DNA from 4 places in the Ensifer sp. GW821-FHT05G01 genome. Region 1 is predicted to be linked to each of the others. Evidence: predicted binding sites of a transcription regulator. Region 1 holds the regulator's gene; each other region holds the start of a gene.
The links. Region 1 encodes PhoB, which activates phosphate uptake and scavenging genes when phosphate is short. Its sites were predicted from a motif close to TGTCATNNANCTGTCAT; they were not measured.
Positions count from the first base shown of each region.

Region 2: AC07UR_RS14435 (alkaline phosphatase D family protein) is a predicted target of PhoB. The motif match lies at 1,825-1,841, and genes of this name have one in related genera.
Region 3: AC07UR_RS09580 (UDP-2,3-diacylglucosamine diphosphatase) is a predicted target of PhoB. The motif match lies at 1,909-1,925, and genes of this name have one in related genera.
Region 4: AC07UR_RS14865 (DUF2794 domain-containing protein) is a predicted target of PhoB. The motif match lies at 1,484-1,500, and genes of this name have one in related genera.

Region 1 covers NZ_JBWKSC010000001.1:455,371-458,822, forward strand. The annotation lists gene pstB (phosphate ABC transporter ATP-binding protein PstB) at 1-375, shown strand, start outside; gene phoU (phosphate signaling complex protein PhoU) at 429-1,142, shown strand; gene phoB (phosphate regulon transcriptional regulator PhoB) at 1,341-2,024, shown strand; gene AC07UR_RS02250 (GcrA family cell cycle regulator) at 2,086-2,610, opposite strand; gene AC07UR_RS02255 (aspartate aminotransferase family protein) at 3,031-3,452, shown strand, end outside.
Region 2 covers NZ_JBWKSC010000005.1:159,335-162,786, reverse strand. The annotation lists gene AC07UR_RS14445 (FecCD family ABC transporter permease) at 1-266, opposite strand, end outside; gene AC07UR_RS14440 (ABC transporter substrate-binding protein) at 263-1,252, opposite strand; cobalamin riboswitch at 1,485-1,729, opposite strand; gene AC07UR_RS14435 (alkaline phosphatase D family protein) at 1,948-3,452, shown strand, end outside.
Region 3 covers NZ_JBWKSC010000003.1:176,863-180,314, forward strand. The annotation lists gene AC07UR_RS09575 (MFS transporter) at 1-913, opposite strand, end outside; gene AC07UR_RS09580 (UDP-2,3-diacylglucosamine diphosphatase) at 1,018-1,857, opposite strand; gene AC07UR_RS09585 (NADP-dependent malic enzyme) at 2,033-3,452, shown strand, end outside.
Region 4 covers NZ_JBWKSC010000005.1:239,763-243,214, reverse strand. The annotation lists gene AC07UR_RS14875 (Bax inhibitor-1/YccA family protein) at 1-219, shown strand, start outside; gene AC07UR_RS14870 (GNAT family N-acetyltransferase) at 340-897, shown strand; gene AC07UR_RS14865 (DUF2794 domain-containing protein) at 1,059-1,463, opposite strand; gene AC07UR_RS14860 (DUF1223 domain-containing protein) at 1,878-2,651, opposite strand; gene acnA (aconitate hydratase AcnA) at 2,835-3,452, opposite strand, start outside.

The DNA of each region.
Region 1 (3,452 bases):
CTGCAGAAGGCTGGCTTGTGGAACGAGGTGAAGGACCGCCTGCAGGAGCCCGGCACCGGGCTTTCCGGTGGCCAGCAGCAGCGTCTGTGCATCGCGCGCGCCGTTGCCGTCAGCCCGGAAGTCATCCTGATGGACGAACCGTGCTCGGCGCTCGACCCGATCGCGACGGCCAAGGTCGAGGAGCTGATCCACGAACTGCGCACAAACTTCACCATCGTCATCGTCACCCACTCGATGCAGCAGGCAGCGCGCGTTTCACAGCGCACCGCCATGTTCCACCTCGGCAATCTTGTCGAGGAGAACGATACCGACAAGATGTTCACCAATCCGGATGACCAGCGTACCCAGGACTACATCATGGGCCGCTTCGGCTGATCGCTGAAGCTCGCCTTCACCCCGTTTCCTGAACGCGCCCGCAAGGATCACAGATTATGTCCATGCACATAATGTCCGCCTATGACGAAGAACTGAAATACCTGACACGCCGCATCTCCGAGATGGGCGGCATTGCCGAGCAGATGGTGGGCGAATCCGTCCGCGCGCTGGTCAATTCCGACCTCGCATTGGCGCAGAAGGTGATTTCCGACGACACCATCCTCGATGAAGCCGAGCGCCAGATCGGCGAAAAGGCGATCATCACCATTGCCAAGCGTCAGCCGGTGGCTGCCGACCTGCGCGAGATCATGGGGTCGATCCGCATCGCCTCCGATCTGGAGCGCGTCGGCGACCTCGGCAAGAACAACGCCAAGCGCGTCATCGCCGTTGCCGGCTCCGGCATCCCGCGCAAGCTGGCACGCGGTCTTGAACACCTGGCAGAGCTTGCCCTCGTGCAGCTCAAGGAAGTCCTCGACGTCTACGCCTCCCGCTCGCCGGAGAAGGCCAACAGCATCCGCGAGCGCGACGAGGAGATCGATGCGATCTACACCTCGCTGTTCCGCGAGCTGCTCACCTACATGATGGAAGATCCGCGCAACATCACGCCCTGCACGCATCTTCTGTTCTGCGCCAAGAACATCGAGCGCATCGGCGACCACGCCACCAACATCGCCGAGACGATCTACTACATGGCGACGGGTGCGCAGCCGGAAGGCGAGCGCCCGAAGGACGACAATACGTCGACGCTGGGTGCCGTAAAGGACTAAGCCCGAATACGTTCGAGTGCCTGCTTTTGAACCTCATCCGGTCGCAGCCACGGTTGCGGCCCCGCTTTGCTGCGTCTGTAGCCACCCGATTTCGCGCGTGCGTTTGAAATCGCCCGTAACGCTTCAGATGCTATATGTTCGAGCATCACGTCGCGTTCGATCGAACACGGGATGCTCTGGGTAAGGAGACGTTACCTGATGTTGCCGAAAATCGCCGTTGTCGAAGACGAAGAGGCGCTGAGTGTGCTCTTGCGCTATAACCTCGAAGCCGAGGGTTTCGATGTCGATACGATCCTGCGTGGGGATGAGGCCGAGATCCGTCTGCAGGAGCGCCTGCCGGATCTCTTGATCCTCGACTGGATGCTGCCGGGTGTTTCCGGCATCGAGCTTTGCCGACGCCTTCGCCAGCGCCCGGAGACCGAGCGCCTGCCGATCATCATGTTGACGGCGCGGGGCGAGGAGAGCGAGCGGGTTCGCGGCCTTGCCACCGGTGCCGACGACTATGTGGTCAAGCCGTTCTCGACCCCTGAGTTGATGGCCCGCGTCAAGGCGATGCTGCGGCGTGCCAAGCCCGAAGTTCTGTCTACGCTGCTGCGCTGCGGCGATATTGAACTCGACCGCGAAACCCACCGGGTGCATCGCCGCACGCGCGAGGTCCGCCTCGGTCCGACGGAATTCCGCCTGCTCGAATTTCTGATGTCCTCTCCGGGTCGGGTTTTCTCGCGGTCGCAGCTTCTCGACGGCGTCTGGGGCCACGATATCTATGTCGACGAGCGTACCGTCGATGTGCATGTCGGCCGCCTGCGCAAGGCGCTGAATTTTTCGAGCATGCCGGATGTCATCCGCACCGTTCGCGGTGCCGGCTACTCGCTCGAGAGCTGAGCCATTCATCCAATAAAAAAGGGGCCGCGCGGCCCCTTTTTTATGTGTTGTCTTCGAAGCCTTAGCGAGCGCGGCGGCGCTCGGCGGACGGCTGGTAGGCAAGCCGCGCATGGAAAGTGCAATAGGGCGAAGCTTCCGGAGAGTCGTTGCCGCAGAAGTGGAACTCTTCCTTCAGCGGGTCGCCGATCGGCCACTTGCAGGTGCGCTCCGTCAACTGCGTCAGCTCAAGGCGGCGCGACATCGGTACGACCACATCCGTCCGAACGCTGAAATCCTGTTCGGCAACGAAATCGACTTCGACCTCTTCCTTGAGAACGGTGGCGCCAGCCGGGCGGGTAACCGTGCGGGTGGTGACGCGCGAAGCGTAGTTCGGAGCGCGCGGCGCCGAGGTGGCCGGGCGCTGCTTCGGCCGGGTCGCGGCGGCTGTGCCGCCAGCCTTGGCCCTGCCGGGCAGGCTCAGCCGGTGAACCTTGCCGATGACCGCATTGCGGCTGACGCCGCCAAGCTGTGCCGCGATCTGGCTCGCGCTCAGGCCCTCGGACCAAAGCTTCTTCAGTTTTTCCACCCGCTCGTCAGTCCAGTTCATTTCTGCACTCTCCGTTCTCAGCGTTGGCGATGACAGAATCCCTCACCACGCTCCGGACAGGCTCCGGAGCTGCAACGCGATAACACTTTTGGTGACTAGGTCCGCCGCATGCGTCTAGTAATTGAACGTTAACCTACTGACCGGCGGACTCCGTGGCAAGAGTCCGCGGAATCACGCCGAATCGATTTCTTGGTTTTCCCCAACTTGCTCGGTGGGCGTTGTATTTTTGCAAGCCCTGCCGGGTGATTTTTTCGTCGCATGGATGAGCCCGGTCCGACCGCACTGCAAGGCTTGGTTTTGTTGACATTGCGCTGCGAAATAGGAATAGTGCCTGCGCCGCCGCAAGGCGGCATTTTTAATTTTCTGCCGCGCTTAACAGGGCGCGGATCGATGCCGATAGCAATGAAGGAGAGGCTCGCCATGACTGCAACCACGCCGCTTTACGACACCTACATGCGTGCGCCGTTGCGTTTCGAGCGAGGAGAGGGTGTCTGGCTGATTGCGGAAGACGGCACGCGCTATCTCGACTTCGCCGCCGGTGTCGCCGTCAACTCGCTTGGCCATGCGCATCCGCATCTGGTCGAGGCACTGAAGGCGCAGGCCGAGAAGGTCTGGCATCTGTCGAACCTCTACGAGGTTCCCGGCCAGGAGAGCCTCGCACGCCGGCTGGCGGCAGTGACTTTCGCTGATCGTGTCTTCTTCACCAATTCCGGTGCTGAAGCGCTTGAATGCGCGATCAAGACCGCTCGTCGCTACCACTATGCCAAGGGCAATCCGGAGAAGTTCCACGTCATTACCTTCGAGGGTGCCTTCCACGGACGCACGATCGCGACGATCGCCGC
Region 2 (3,452 bases), on a different contig from region 1:
AGGACGACGCCGCAGAGCGAAAGTGCTGCGCCGCAGCAGGCGGCCACGACAGCGCGGCTGAGGCGATAGTTCCAGACGATGCCCTCGTCGATCGCATCGAGCGGATATCCGGCGCCCCAAAGACGGTTGGCGACGGTTTTTCCCACGACGTCGAGCGGGATCGCGGTCTCGCCGATGGCGGCACCAAGGGCCAGCGCCAGAAAGAGCAGTGCGAGCGCCGTCGAAACGGCGCCCGCGCGGTTGATCGCTGGAGGTGTTGACCTCACTTCGCCAGGCCGGCTTTTTCGACCGCGTCGGCCAGCACCTCGATGCCCTCGATCGTGCGGATCGTCGGGTTCATCGCCTGGGCGTCCATGATGACGATATGGTCGGCCTTGACCGCCGGCATCAGGCTGGTGACCGGGTCGGACTTCAGGAACTTCATCTTCAGCTCCCAGTCGTCGGCGGGGAAGCGGCGGCGATCCATCTTGCCGATGACCACGATCTTCGGGTCGGCCTTGGCGATGGTTTCCCAGCCGATGGTCGGCCATTCCTCTTCGGTGGACACGACATTCTTGATGCCGAGCGCCGACAGGATGTAGCCGGGCGCGCCGTTGGTGCCGGCGACATAGGGATCGATGTCCATTTCGGCGCTGGAGAACCAGAAGACGGCCGACAGCTTGCCGTCGGCATTGGCGATCTTGCTGCGGGCAGCTTCTTCGCGGGCCTTCAGCTTGGCGATCAGGGCCTGCCCACGATCCTGCACGTCGAAGATTTCGGCGAGCTCAGTGATCTCCTGGTAGATCAGGTCCATCGAAAAGGCATTGTGGCGTACGCCGTCGCCACCGGCGGAATTGTCCTTGGCGGCGCAATCGGCCGGCGAGACATAGACGGGGATCGACAGTTCGGTGAACTGCTTCGGCGTGGCGACGATGCCCTCCGGCCCGACATGCCACTGGAACTGCGCGGTGACGAGATCCGGCTTGGTGGCAACGACGCTTTCGAAGCTCGGGTCGTTATCGGCAAGTCGCGGCACCTTGGCGTTGACGTCCTCGTAGCCGTCGATAACAGGGCCGATCCACACGGCTGTGCCGACGACCTTGTCCGCGAGGCCGAGAAGATAAAGAATTTCCGTGGTGCTCTGACCGATCGAGGCGGTGCGCGTCGGCGCCGCCTTAAAGGTAACCTCCTGGCCGCAATTCTTTAAGGTCAGGGGGTAGCTCGTCGCGGCCGCAAGAGCGGTCGTGGGAGCGACGGTCAAAAGCAGGGACACGGAAACGGCAAGGGATGGGCAATAGCGCCCGACGGCATTGAAAATGGCTTTCAAGGGAATTCTCTCTTCTCGTGAGCTTGCGAAGGGTCAGCCGAAGCGGCGACAGCCGGCCGGTCGGATTTCGGGAGACAAACGATCGCAAACGTCGAGAAGAACGGGAAAAGAGGGCGCAAAGCCGCCGGGTATGCGGATCATGGACAACTCCTGTTCCGGGCAACCCCGCCCGTGACGTTGGATCTTCTGCTTGACGGCAGGTCTCCTGGCTCGCGGATCAAGCGCCTTCCACCTGCCTTCCCGCAACGCGTCTGACGCGATCGCAGTGGCATGGCGCGCTGTCGCGCCACTTGGGTGTCCGGCATTCCGCTTACAGTTGCGGGGGCAGCCACGGTCTCGGTCCCTATTGGGTCGTCCTCACCGTGTTCCCTATTAATCCCCGTTAGAGTCATCCTTCGGGGAACCGTCGGCGCTACCCTTAGTGTTCCAGCCGGCGTTACGTCAAGACGAGAGGTTGTCGAAATGGCGCCGCCGTGAAGGTGCCGGGGCGGCTTACCGTTAAGCGCTGCAAGGCAGACTTTCACCGAATTGTCGCGAAACCGTTCAAATTGTTTCATGCCTCTGTCAACGCGCTGACATGCGGGCAGCCAAAGGTCCGACACGCGAAATTCGCTTTCGCGAGGCTCGAACCGGAGGCTTGTTTGGCCGAAATCCTCACCACGCTGTCCCGTCGTTCCTTTCTTTTATCCGCCGGTGCCGCCGGCCTTGTCGCGTCCTCCGGTCTTGCGACACCGTTCTATGCCCGCGGTTACGGCCGGCCGGAATTCATCCATGGTGTCCAGTCGGGGGATGTCGACACACGCTCCGGCATGGTGTGGACGCGGGTCGACCGGCCGTCGCGGGTAAGCCTGGAGTACTCGACGACCGAAAGCTTTTCCAATCCGGTTCGTCTCGCCGATCTCACCGCGACACCGCAGACGGATTGCGCGGTGAAGTGTTCGCTCGACGATCTCCTGCCCGACCAGGACATCTTCTACCGCTTCACCGCGACCGATCTCTACGACGTCAACCGGGTGTCCGAGCCGGTGATCGGCCGGTTTCGCACAGCACCCTTGCGCAAGCGCTCGATCCGCTTCGTCTGGTCCGGCGACACGGCCGGCCAGGGCTGGGGCATCGACGACGTCGGCATGAAGACCTATTCGACGATGCGTCTGCACGAGCCGGATTTCTTCATCCATTCCGGCGACACGATCTATGCCGACAACCCCATTCCCGACGAGATACCCTTGCGCGACGGTGGCATCTGGAAGAACCGGGTGGTGACGCATGAGAAGCGCGACGTGGCGCGAACGCTCGAAGAATATCGTGGCCAGTGGAAGTACAATCTTCTCGACAGCCATGTGCGTGACCTCAACGCCGTCTGCCCGACCTTTTATCAATGGGACGACCACGAGGTTTTGAACAATTGGTCGGCGTCGACGGACCTCAGAGACGATCCGCGCTACCAGGAAAAAGACGTGGCCGTCTATGCGGCCCGCGCCAGCCGGGCGTTCAACGAGATGACGCCGATCCGCAACGTCCCGACCCAGCCCGGCCGCATCTTCCGCAAGATCGCCTACGGTCCGCTGCTCGATGTCTTCTTCGTCGATCTCCGCTCCTACCGTGGCCCCAACCAGGGGGAGGGGGATGGCGGCCTGTTCGGCTGGCGCCAGGCGGACTGGCTGAAACGGGAGCTTGCCGCCTCGCGGGCCGTCTGGAAAGTGATCGCCTGCGACATGCCCATCGGCCTCGTCGTCTGGGACGACTATGCCAACCGGCGCGGCTCCGATGCCATCGCCAACGGCGACAATGGTCCGCCGACGGGACGCGAAACCGAATTCGCAGACCTGCTGCGCTTCATCAGGGACAATGCCATCGACAACCTCGTCTGGCTGACGGCGGATGTGCATTACACCGCTGCGCATCACTACGATCCGTCGCGGGCGGCCTTCAAGGATTTCCTGCCGTTCTGGGAGTTCGTCTCCGGTCCCTTGCATTCCGGAACCTATGGTCCAAAGGAGCTGGACGTGACGTTCGGCCCTGATGTCCGCTTCATCAAGGCATCGGGCGGAGGCGCCGACAGCAACCTGCCGCCGTCGGCCGGCCTGCAGTTCTTCGGCATCGTCGATATCAATGGCCAGACGAAGCAGATGACCGTGCGCCTGAT
Region 3 (3,452 bases), on a different contig from region 1:
CGGAAAAGCCGAGATCCATCGGGAAGATGATCCAGCGCAGCACGGCCAGGAAACAACCGGACAGGATCATCGTCCAGACGCTGAAACGCCGAATGATCGCCTTGGCGAAGATGAACATCGTCACTTCGGCAGCAACGCCCGCACTCCAGAGAATCCCAATCTCCGTGCCGCTATAGCCGATATGCTGCCAGTAGATTGCCGAGAAGGCGAACAGCATGGCGTGGCTGGCGTTCACCAGCGTCACGCCGATCAACAGCAGTTGCAGATCGAGCTGGCGCAGCGATTTCGGCGGGGGCTCGGTCAAGGCCGTGATCGGCGACGGACGTCGCGGCCGACCGACCTTGGGCGCCGCGAAGGCCATCGCGATCGTCAGGCCAAATCCGATCGCCATCGCCGGCAGCACCATGTCGCCACCGAAGATGCCGATCAACCAGCCGCCGAGCATGGTTGCGCCGATGAAGGCAACGGAGCCCCACAGCCGCATCTGGGCATAGTCAAAACCCCAGCGCCTGACACCGGAAAGCGCGATCGCCTCGACGATCGGCACATAGGGTGAATAGACGGCAGATTGCAGCGTGTAGATGATCAGGATCGGCCAGAAATCGCGGGCATAAAACAGCACGAACGCCGTCGCCAGCGACAGGAACCCAGACCAGATCAGAACGATCGTGCGCTCTCCGAGCCGATCGGCGATCACGCCCGCGATCGGCGCCGTGAACACGCGCACGAACATCGGCAAGGCCAGCACAACTCCGATCTCGAAATCGCTCATGGAAAGCGTCGTCAGCCAGACCGGAAAATACGGCATGGCGAAACCGTTGACGATCAACGGAGCGCAGAAGAGCAAGGCTGTGCGAAGCGTAAAATAACGCGGCGGAGGGCCCACGGCAGCGGGCGCTTGGGAGGGAATCATGGGAGGACCTGATGGCTATGGGCCAGCAATAGCATAGCCCACTGCAGGATCGCCATAACCTAGATTTCGCTACAAGCGCGGTTCGTAGGCTGCTCGCAGCCTCTTCAGGCAGCCCGCTGCGTCAGCAATTGCGCCAACAGACGTTCGGCTTCTGCAGTTCCCTCGGCTTCAGCGGCGCCGCCGCGCATCTGATGCCAGGTGATCAGCTCCATGGTGCCGTCGTGGTGCTCGGCGATCGCCGTGCAGCTTTCGACCCAGTCGCCGGTGTTGATGTAGCGGATGTCGCCGATGTCTTCGATGACGGCATGGTGGATATGGCCGCAGATCACCCCTTGGGCGTCGTGACGCCTGGCCTCGTCGGCGACCACCTTCTGGAACTCGCCGATGAAGTTGACGGCGTGTTTCACCTGCAGCTTCGCCCAGGACGAGAACGACCAATAGGGCATGCCGAGCCGGCGGCGAATGGCGGCGAGACCGATATTGATGGCGATTGCCGTGTCGTAGGCCCAGTCGCCGAGATAGGCGAGGATGCGGGCATTGCGCACGACCACGTCGAACTCGTCGCCATGCAGCACCAGATAGTTGCGGCCGTCGGCGCCCTTATGCATGTGGCGCTGCGCCACCTCGATTCCGCCAAAATGAACGCCAGGAAAATCGCGCATGAATTCGTCGTGGTTGCCAGGGATATAGATGATACGCGTGCCCTTGCGCGCCTTGCGCAAAAGCTTCTGGACGACGTCGTTGCAGTTCTGCGGCCAATACCAGCTTCGCTTCAACCGCCAGCCATCGACGATGTCGCCAACGAGAACGATGGTTTCCGCCTCGTGATACCGCAGGAAATCAATGAGAAAGTCGGTCTTGGCCGCCTTGGAGCCGAGGTGGACGTCGGAGATGAACAACGTCCTGAGATGTCTTACGGAGTTGTCTTGCGGCGCCGCCATCATACCAGCCTCGTCTTGATTGAGCCTTCTGGGGCCCGTCAAAACCAGACTCGTGTTTCAGGAAGATGACACGGACGCCGGCCGCTTCGTCGCACCGGCGCAAAAGAACCGCGCAAAAACTGTACGCGGTTCGCAATTCGTGCCACAAGGCCACGTCCAAAAAAGAGGAATGCAGACTATGAGCACGGGCGACAAAAACAAATCCCACACCGGTCCGGCCAGCGGCGATATCGACCAGCAGGCTCTTTTCTTCCATCGTTACCCGCGCCCGGGGAAGCTCGAAATCCAGCCCACCAAGCCGCTCGGCAACCAGCGCGACCTCGCGCTCGCCTATTCGCCAGGCGTGGCTGCACCTTGCATCGCCATCCGCGACAACCCGGAAACGGCAGCCGACTACACGGCGCGCGCCAATCTTGTCGCGGTGATCTCCAATGGCACGGCCGTTCTCGGTCTCGGCAACATCGGTCCGCTTGCCTCCAAGCCCGTGATGGAAGGCAAGGCCGTCCTGTTCAAGAAATTCGCCGGCATCGACGTCTTCGACATCGAGATCGATGCGGCAAGCATCGAGCGCATGGTCGACGTCATCTCGGCGCTGGAGCCGACTTTCGGCGGCATCAACCTCGAAGACATCAAGGCACCGGAATGCTTCGAGGTCGAGCGCCAGCTGCGTGAAAAAATGCAGATCCCCGTCTTCCATGACGACCAGCATGGCACCGCCATCATCGTTGCGGCCGCGATCCTCAACGGCCTGGAGCTGGCCGGCAAGGACATCGCCAAGGCCAAGATCGTCACCTCGGGTGCCGGTGCTGCAGCGCTTGCCTGTCTCAACCTGCTCGTCACGCTCGGCGCCAAGACCGAAAACATCTGGGTGCACGACCTCGAAGGCCTCGTCTACAAGGGCCGCGAAGTTCTGATGGACCAATGGAAATCGGTCTACGCCCAGGAAAGCGACAACCGGGTGCTTGCAGACAGCATCGGTGGCGCCGACGTCTTCCTCGGCCTGTCGGCGGCCGGCGTGCTGAAGCCGGAACTGCTGGTACAGATGGCGGAAAAGCCGCTGATCATGGCACTGGCCAACCCGACGCCCGAGATCATGCCGGAAGCCGCCCGTGCGGCACGCCCGGACGCCATGATCTGCACCGGCCGTTCGGACTTCCCCAACCAGGTCAACAACGTGCTCTGCTTCCCGCACATCTTCCGCGGTGCGCTCGACTGCGGCGCAAGCACGATCAACGAAGAAATGAAAATGGCGGCCGTCCGCGCCATCGCCGGCCTTGCCCGCGAGGAGCCATCGGATGTCGCTGCCCGCGCCTACTCCGGCGAGACGCCGGTCTTCGGCCCTGACTACCTGATCCCCTCGCCCTTCGACCAGCGCCTGATCCTGAGGATCGCGCCGGCCGTCGCCAAGGCTGCTGAAGAGAGCGGTGTCGCCACTCGTCCGATCCAGGATTACGACGCCTATCTCGACAAGCTCAACCGCTTCGTCTTCCGCTCCGGCTTCATCATGAAGCCGGTCTTTGCCGCCGCCAAGAACGCGCAGAAGAACCGCGTGATTTTTGCCGAAGGCGAAGACGAGCGCGTGCTGCGCGCAGCCCAGG
Region 4 (3,452 bases), on a different contig from region 1:
GCCTCTTCGGCGCTCGGCTTCGCGATCTCCGTGATCGGCGTGCTGATCTTCGCAGGCCTTACCGCCTACGACACGCAGAAGATCAAGGAAATGTACTACGATGCCGATGACAGCACCGTTGCCGGCCGCAAGGCGATCATGGGCGCCCTGACGCTCTACCTCGACTTCATCAACCTGTTCATGTTCATGCTGCAGTTCATGGGCAACCGGAACAACTAAGCTTTGACTGGCTTGACGGAAAAGGCGGCTTCGGCCGCCTTTTTTGTTGCCCGGAAAGGGCTTGATCCACGGCTGCGATCCGTGTGACTGAATGGAAAAACGAACCTTCAAGATCTTCCCATGCCATTGACCTTGCGCGACGCCACCGTTTCCGATCTCCCCGCCATCACCGAAATCTATCGCGAATCCGTTCTGAACGGTGTGGCGACCTACGAGATCGTGCCTCCCTCGGAGGCGGAGATGACGACGCGCTTCGCAACCATCGCCAGCCACGGTTATCCCTACATCGTTGCGACTGACGCGGCGGGCACGATCGTCGGCTACGCCTATGCCTCCGCCTTTCGCACCCGCGCTGCCTACCGCTTCCTGGTCGAGGATTCGATCTATCTGGCGCCGTCGGCGCGGGGGAAGGGAGCCGGCAAGATGCTGTTGGTCGAGCTTGTCCGTCGCTGCACAGAACTCGGGTTTCGCCAGATGGTGGCGGTCATCGGCGGCGCTCATCCCGCATCGATCGCGGTCCACCGCTCTGTTGGCTTCGAAGATCAGGGGTTGATGAAGGCGACAGGCTTCAAGCATGGGCGCTGGCTCGATACAGCGATCATGCAGCTGGCGCTTGGCGATGGCTCGACGAGCGACCCCTCTGCGGGCGTCTACCCGGATACGCTTTACCAGGGCTGAGAACGGGCGTCAGCAAGCGCGCGAGGCAATTCCTTCGGGAAATGGCTTGAAAACATGCGGCCGCCGCACTTTCGGGACATTGTCGAAGGAAGGGGATGCCAGTGCATCCAACCTCGGCTGGTTGCCCCGCTCGCATCTCCGATCGGCTTGGAACCGGTCTCTCAGGTTTCGATCAGCTTCAGAACCTTGTCAAAAACCTTCAGCACCTGCCCGAGTTCGTGTCCACGCTTCAGGATCGTCCCGTGCACGTTGAGAACGCTGAAGGCACCTTGCTTGGCAGCGAGTTTCGGGTTTTTCTCGATGCGGTAGAGCGGCATCTCGCCCGATCGCTTGAACACGGAGAAGACGGCCCGATCCTTCAGGTGATCGATGGCGTAGTCGCGCCATTCGCCTTCGCCGACCATGCGGCCATAGACCCACAGGATCTGGTCGAGTTCGCGGCGATGGAAGGTGATGGGAGGAGCGTTCCGGGCGTTCTTGTATTCCGAGAGATCAACGACCACTTCGGACGCGGTCTGGCGCTGATGTCGCGCCTCGCCTCGCGGCAAATCCGGCTCATCGGTCATCGGCAATCCGGCCTTCTGTTGTGACAGAACGATAACAGTTTGCCTGACACGAGCCGAAAAGCAAGCCGGAAGCAGCCAGAGCCTCTGGGCGCAGACGGCATTTCTTGCCTCCGCCCCATTTCAGTCAAATCGGCGCCCCAATTCACCGCAAAACTCGCGGGCGCTGACGGACAGAGTCGTTGCCACCGTATGTCCGTTCAGATCGTCATGCTGCGTGACCTTCAAAGAACGCAGTCATGGCCGGTTCGGTCCGGTAACTTCGAACCCTCAGCCCCAGCCCCTCGATGCTGCCGGGCCGAACCACCCCTTATGGCTTCAGGCGCCACCTTCGGCGCCGTGAAGCCGGTACGGCACCTTCGTCTTTCTGCTGCGTATTCCTTGAACCGCTCGCGGCCCCAGACGCTCCGCCGTTCGCTAGAGCTTGCCTTGAGGGCCTGCGAGCACGGCCGTGGCTCCGATGATCGGACCCGGGGTTTCGGCATCTTTCATCGACTGCAACAGCACCGCGCAGCCGCTTTTGCCACGCTGCTCCGTCAGCACCGTTGCAGGCAGGGTGAAGGTCGCGGGCTTGCCATCCCACATGCCGATGGTCTGGATGTCGCGCACCGCGTGCCAGTAGGAAATCTTCTTGCCGCTGTTTTCGCCCTTCTCGACATCGACGACCCTCGCGCGGTCGAAATAGACGACGACGACATTGGCCTTGCCGTCACCGGCGCCGACCTTGATCGAGATCTCATCGCCGTTGATCTTGGCATCGACGGGAACGGCAAGCCCCTTGCCATCTGCCTTCATGGCGTCGAGGCGGGATTTGATCGCCTGCAGGTTGGCGCCGTTGACATGGTCGCGGCCGTTGAGGATCGCCTGTGGCGTGTAAACGCCGTTGCGACCCAGCATGCGGGCATAGGCATATTGCCGGTCGGTGTTGTCGCTCGAGGCGAGCGTGTCCTTCCAGCCGAGATAGTTCCAGTAGTCGACGTGATAGGACAGCGCCACCACGTCGCCGTCATCCACCAGCTTCTTCAAGGCGGCATCAGCTGGTGGGCACGAAGAGCAGCCCTGACTGGTGAAGAGTTCGACGACGCCTTTGATAACCTTGCCGTCTTCCGCCATCGCCGGAACCGACGCTGCCGCAAAGAGCCCGAAAGCCAGTGCAACAGGGCGAAGGAAATATCTGTCTGCGAATGTCATGGCGTCACTTCATTGGCGGCCGACAGGCCTACTTCACGGGGAAGTCCATTACATACGACGCCGTTGCTTCAACGGGAAGTCACGTTGGAGTGAGGATATGGACAGGCAACCTGCAGGAAACGTGAAAGGGCCGGGACACCTTGCGGTATCCCGGCCCCTCTATGCCTCAGGCAAGCTGAACGATCAGGCGGCGAGGTCGCGCAGAACCGTCTGCAGGATGCCGCCGTTGTTGACGTAGGTCACTTCGTCGAGCGTATCGATGCGGCAGACCAGCGGAACGTCCTTCACGGTGCCGTCGCCATAGGTGATCTTGGCGACGCGCTTTTCGCGCGGCTGGACCTTGGCGAGGTTGTCGATCGTGACGATCTCGTCACCCTTCAGGCCAAGCGATTCCCACGTCGTTCCTTCTTCGAAGACGAAGGGGATGACGCCCATGCCGACCAGGTTCGAGCGGTGAATACGCTCGAAGGACTGGGCGATCACGGCCTTGACGCCGAGCAGGTTGGTGCCCTTTGCGGCCCAGTCGCGCGACGAACCGTTGCCGTATTCGACGCCGGCGAAGATGACGAGCGGAACGCCCTCTTCCTTGTACTGCATGGCAGCGTCGTAAATCGACATCTCTTCCTTCGACGGGTAGTGGATGGTGTAGCCACCTTCCTTGCCGTTCGGGCCGAGCATGTGGTTGCGGATGCGGATGTTGGCAAAGGTGCCGCGCATCATCACCTCATGGTTGCCGCGACGCGTACCGTACTGGTTGAAGTCGGCAACGCCAACGCCATGACCGATAAGGTATGCACCGGC